Regions from separate parts of the Salirhabdus salicampi genome, predicted to be linked through region 2. Evidence: riboswitches for the same ligand, from Rfam matches in the RefSeq annotation. Region 2 holds a riboswitch; the other holds the start of a gene.
What was found. Region 2 has a riboswitch for S-adenosylmethionine ahead of NLW78_RS02900 (O-acetylhomoserine aminocarboxypropyltransferase/cysteine synthase family protein). Riboswitches for the same ligand answer to the same signal wherever they lie in the genome.

Region 1: another riboswitch for S-adenosylmethionine. It lies ahead of metK (methionine adenosyltransferase); the one in region 2 lies ahead of NLW78_RS02900 (O-acetylhomoserine aminocarboxypropyltransferase/cysteine synthase family protein).

The regions. Positions count from the first base shown of each region.
Region 1 is NZ_JANBWE010000004.1:259,731-262,929, reverse strand. It holds gene asnB (asparagine synthase (glutamine-hydrolyzing)) at 1-471, opposite strand, end outside; gene metK (methionine adenosyltransferase) at 650-1,846, opposite strand; SAM riboswitch class I at 1,989-2,092, opposite strand; gene pckA (phosphoenolpyruvate carboxykinase (ATP)) at 2,281-3,199, shown strand, end outside.
Region 2 is NZ_JANBWE010000001.1:550,948-554,146, forward strand. It holds gene srtD (class D sortase, LPxTATN-specific) at 1-442, shown strand, start outside; gene NLW78_RS02890 (hypothetical protein) at 465-638, opposite strand; gene NLW78_RS02895 (yteA family sporulation protein) at 707-1,486, opposite strand; SAM riboswitch class I at 1,720-1,827, shown strand; gene NLW78_RS02900 (O-acetylhomoserine aminocarboxypropyltransferase/cysteine synthase family protein) at 2,013-3,199, shown strand, end outside.

The DNA of each region.
Region 1 (3,199 bases), on a different contig from region 2:
TCCATCCGGTTGTTTACTGTAATATAAAGGTTTGATCCCAAATTGGTCACGTGCTCCATATAATGTTTCTTTCTCTTTATCCCAAATCAAAATAGCAAACATTCCTCGCAGTTGATGGAAGGTCTCTGTGCCATATTGATGAAACATCGCTAAAATAACTTCTGTATCGGACTCTGTATGGAACTGTACGCCATCTTTAATTAACTCATTTCTAAGTTCTACATAATTATAAATCTCTCCATTAAACACAATCCAATAACGTTCATTCTCATAACTTAATGGTTGATGACCACTGTCGATATCAATAATGCTTAACCTGCGAAAACCAAAAGATATATATTCATTATGGTAATACCCTTCATCATCAGGACCACGATGTGTGATCATTTCATTTTGTCTTTGAAAAACATTTATTGACTCTTGCTGCAGCTCTGTTGCTTCATGTCGAATCAGTCCGATAAATCCACACATTTGCATGTCCTCTCTTTCGTATGTTCATAAAAATGTTAATGCTACAAACTGTTACGCTATATTTCTATACTGTTCGAATACACATCACTAAATTTGAGTATATCACAATTTTTTTTTATATTCGATAAACTTTCCGTACAGTTATTTCCAAAAAAAAGTTGCCCTACTGGGCAACCTTTTATTGGATAGCGTTCTTTAATTCTTCAGCTTTGTCTGCCTTTTCCCATGGAAATTGGACATCTGTACGCCCAAAGTGACCATAAGCTGCTGTATCTTGATAAATCGGACGACGAAGGTCCAACATTTTAATAATTCCTGCTGGACGTAGATCAAATATCTTCCGTACTCCTTCTTCCATTTTTACCTCTGGAACCTTCCCCGTTCCAAAAGTGTCTATCGAAATGGATACTGGTTGTGCCACACCGATTGCATAAGCAAGTTGTACTTCACAAGAATCCGCTAAACCTGCTGCGACAATGTTTTTGGCAACATAACGAGCTGCATAAGCACCAGAACGGTCTACCTTTGTAGGATCTTTACCACTGAAGGCTCCACCGCCATGACGTGCATAACCTCCGTATGTGTCAACGATAATCTTACGACCTGTTAAACCTGCATCCCCTTGAGGACCGCCAATAACAAAGCGCCCTGTAGGATTAATAAAATACTTTGTTTTCCGGTCAAGTAAGTATGGAGGAACTACTTTATTTATCACTAACTCTTTTAGGTCATTCTCAATTCGATCACTACTCACTTCTGGATGGTGTTGTGTAGAAATGACAATTGTATCTACTCGTAGTGGTTGACCGTTCTCATCGTACTCTATTGTTACTTGTGTTTTACCGTCTGGACGTAAATATGGTAATGTCCCTTCTTTACGTACATCCGTTAAACGCTTCGCCAATTTGTGAGACAAAGAAATGGGTAATGGCATTAACTCCTCTGTTTCATTATTAGCATACCCGAACATTAAACCTTGGTCACCGGCACCAATTGCTTCAATTTCTTCATCTGTCATGCTACCTTCACGAGATTCTAGTGCTTGGTTTACTCCTTGTGCAATATCTGCTGATTGCTCATCAATTGCAGTAAGGACAGCACAAGTCTCAGCATCAAAGCCGTACTTCGCTCTTGTATATCCAATATTTTTAATTGTTTTCCGAACGATTGCAGGTATGTCAACATAAGTAGTTGTTGAAATTTCTCCTGATACTAACACTAAACCCGTTGTTACAGTTGTTTCACAAGCAACACGTGCATTAGGATCATGTCTTAAAATCTCATCTAAAATTGCATCAGAAATTTGATCACATATTTTATCAGGATGACCTTCTGTAACCGACTCTGATGTAAAAAGCCGACCCTTAATTGCCATGGCTACTTCCTCCTTTATTTAACATCTATCTTATGTACCTCAAATCCAGTGGCTCTATACTCACACACATTATGTGTATTACGATATAAGTTTCATGATCGATTGTATTCAGATAACTCCGTTAAAGTACCGGAACCTTTCACTCTTATCGTTCAAGAGTACCTCGCTTGCAGGTTAGCACCTTTTCACATCGTGATGGTTGCCGGGTTTCCTTGGGCCTGTCCCTCCACCTTCTCTGGATAAGAGATTTCCATCGATTTATATTAACTTGAACTGAATAGAAAGTCAAAAAATCTTTTTTCATTTCTTTTAGAAAATAAATCACGGAATAAAATTTTATGATTAGTATGGAATAATAAAATTAATGTGTTATACTATTAATCACAGATTACGAAATTCAAAACGGCATAAATAGATAATCTCATTTGTAAAGGATGGTTTTCATGACGATTGCAAACAAACTGTTACATGAACGTGCTTTGGAACAAAAAAACGTTCAAAGCGACTTATCGGTTCCACAACTTGTCGAAAAAGTACTTGAACGACAAGAAGGGGTATTAACCTCTACTGGTGCTGTAAAAGCAACAACTGGTAAATATACAGGGCGGTCGCCTAAGGATAAGTTTATTGTGAAAGATGACATATCGGCAAATAAGGTGGACTGGGGTACGACAAACCAGCCGATTGATGAAGATGTCTTTTTTCAGTTGTATGATAAAGTGTTAAACCATTTACAGTCTAAAGAAGAAATATTTCGCTTCCGCGGATTTGCAGGAGCTGATCCAAAGTACCGACTTCCTATCCAGGTTATTACCGAATTTGCTTGGCATAATTTATTTGCTCGCCAAATGTTTATTCGTGCAACAGATGAGGAGCTTGTCAATCACAAATCCGAATTTACAATCATTTCAGCCCCTCACTTTAAGGCTAATCCCCGGGTAGATGGAACACATTCAGAAGCATTTATTATCATTTCCTTTAAACACAAAATCATTCTAATCGGTGGAACGGAATATGCTGGGGAAATTAAAAAATCCGTCTTTTCCGTTATGAACTACCTACTCCCGGAAACAAATATATTGCCAATGCACTGTTCGGCTAATGTAGGAATGGAAGGAGATGTAGCACTGTTCTTTGGCTTATCAGGAACTGGTAAGACAACTTTATCTGCTGATACAAATCGCCGCTTAATTGGCGATGATGAACACGGTTGGTCACAAAATGGTATTTTTAATATTGAAGGTGGTTGTTACGCAAAGTGTATCCATCTTTCCGAAGAAAAGGAACCGCAGATATATAAAGCGATTCAGTTCGGATCGGTCTTGGAAAATGTAATGATTGATGAAGATGCAC
Region 2 (3,199 bases):
AAAGGTAGATGAAAACATAGGAGATGATGAAAACAGTGATGAACTCCCGGTCAATGTACTCGGTGTTCTCTATTTACCAACAATCGAGGGTGAGCTTCCAATCATTGAAGGAACAAATGAGGAACAGTTAGAGTATGGTGTTGGTTATTACACAGCATCATCAATGCCAGGTGAAAATAATCAAATTTTGTTATCAGGCCATCGAGATACAGTTTTTAAACGTTTAGGTGATTTGAGGGTCGGTGATGAGGTCATGATCGATGTTTCATATGGGTCATTCGTCTATAAAATTGTTGATACGGAGGTAGTCGATGCAGATGATACAACTGTCATCCGCTCTACATATCCAGAGGAACTTTTAACGATTTCGACATGTTATCCATTTCGTTATATCGGCAATGCACCCCAGCGTTATATTGTATATGCGAAGCCGGTCTCATAAGAGGGGTGCTTCGGCCGAAACACTATTCCCCCCAACGGTTAATCATCCATACAACGATAAAGAAAACGAGAAAAAATCCAACACCGAACAGAAAGAAATTGAAAAACAGTAACCACTCTACACTCTCTGCTGAAATCGCTAATATAGTGCAGATGATGAGCCATAACCCCATTAATATATAACCAAATTTATACATGTTTGTTTCACTCCTTATTACTTATCTTAAAAAGAAATCGTGAAACAAGCAATAAAAAACCTCTCCGGTTAGGGAGAGGATTTATCTTCGTTCTTTTCTGCCTCTTCTTCTGTATAGGGGTCAATTTCATAAGGCTTTAAATCACCAAAAACTGTCATCATTCCCTCTTCATCGAGGGCCTCTTCATATTCCTTATGTTGAGGTGAAGGATACACCTTTACATTTTTCCCTTCAATATCGGTTGCAGCAAAATTTTCATAATCCTCTACATAGCCAACCGGGTCATCAGACTCAATATATGTCTCATTATAATGATCCGGTGCAACAACAAAGTCTGAAGGTGAGTTGGACGTCCCCCATTTAGCCACTTCTTGCCACGAATCTTCACTATCGAATACTTCCCCTTCCGTTTCGTCGTATTCAAATCGCCCAAATGGAGGACCAATCACATCTTCTTCCACAGGACGTTGGTCGGTTATGAATTGTTCCGGAGTATGCTCGACACAGTAAGTTGTTGTAGGCATGGCTTCTAAACGTTCCAACGGGATATCCTTACCACATACTTCACACTTACCATAAGTCCCTTTATCTATTGCTTCTAAAGCATTATTTATACTTCTAAGTTCATCCTCTGTGTGTTCATTTAACGCAATATCCTTCTCACGCTCGTATAACTCACTGCCTTCGTCGCCTGGGTGATTATCATAACTAGATAATTCGCCCACAGCATCATGGTAATGTCCATGTTCCAAATCAAAATGGTCATTGTCTTCTAAACGTTTTTCAATATGCTGTTTCGCCTTCATTAGTTTGGAACGGAAGGTGGATATTTGGTCTGCTGATAACATGTTTTGATCTCCTTCCATTAGTTAAACTCTAATTATAGTTTTCACGAACAAAAAAAAACCATTAACGAAAAATGTGTGAAAACTGTAAAAAAAATCCTTTGCATAATGTATATCACAATAGCTTATATATAAAAGTATAAAATGTAACGCTAAATTTATTGACAATTTTGAATTTACAATATATAATTCACCTAACAATCATTACATAATTAAGAATAAATTTACAATTTAATCTCTTATCGAGAGTGGTGGAGGGATAGGCCCGATGAAACCCGGCAACCTTCAAGCAGCGGCTTGAAAAGGTGCCAATTCCTACAGACGTTAGGTCTGAAAGATAAGAGGAGGATCTGTATATTGACCCTCTTCTTATGAAGAGGGTTTTTCAGTTTTTCCTCTTCTTCTTTACCTTACACGACACTATAAACCCCAATGCGAGACAAATGGTGAACGATAAGGTTCTATGCCTTATAAAAAAATAAATCTGAGTAATCTTATTGGTTTACTAAAAATTAAAGGAGTGGTTTTAATGGCTAATTCAGATCATTTTGGGCGTGAAACACAGTTATTACATGGGGGACAACAACCCGATCCAACAACAGGTGCAAGAGCAGTTCCGGTTTATCAAACAACTTCCTATGTATTTCGGGATACAGAACATGCACAAAATTTGTTTGCATTACAAGAACAGGGAAACATATATACAAGAATTATGAATCCAACTGTAGACGTCTTTGAAAAGCGGATTGCTCTTCTAGAAGGTGGAACAAATGCTGTAGCTTTATCTTCAGGTATGGCAGCTATTACGTTGTCCATTTTAAATGTTGCACATGCAGGTGATGAAATTGTAGCAGCTACAAATTTATATGGAGGAACATATAATTTATTTGCCAATACGTTACCGAAATACGGGATAAATGTGACATTCGTTGACCCGGAAGATCCAGAAAATTTCAGAAGTGCTATTACACCTAAAACAAAAGCCGTTTTTGCCGAAACGATTGGTAACCCAAGTTTGCATGTATTAGATATTGAAGCTGTTGCAAACGTTGCCCATGATAACGAAATTCCGTTAATTGTTGATAATACATTCGCGACACCTTATGGTTGTCGACCAATTGAATGGGGTGCAGATGTTGTTATTCATTCAGCAACAAAGTGGATTGGAGGACATGGTCGAGTTATAGGCGGTGTAGTTGTAGACGGTGGGAAGTTTAATTGGAATAACGAAAAATTCCCAGGTTTTATAGAACCGGATCGTAGTTACCATAATATTCGGTTTGGAATTGATGTAGAAGGAGCTGCATTTGGAACGAAATTACGTGTTCAATTGCTACGGGATATTGGACCTTGCTTAAGTCCGGATAATGCTTCTACTTTGCTGCAAGGTTTAGAAACACTGCACTTAAGAGTACAACGTCATAATGAAAATGCGTTAACGATAGCGAAGTATTTAGCGGACCATGATGCTGTAGATTGGGTATCATATCCTGGGTTAGAAAGCCATCCGTCCTATGAATTATCGAAAAAGTATTTAGATCAAGGCGCAGGTTCAATCATAGTCTTTGGTATAAAGGGAGGTCGAGAAACTGGTCGCCGTGTTATAGATAACATTCATTTATGGTCACATGTAGCAAACGTTGGAGACGCGAAATCCTTAATTATTCATCCGGCATCTACGACACATCAACAACTAAATGAGGAAGAGTTGAAACA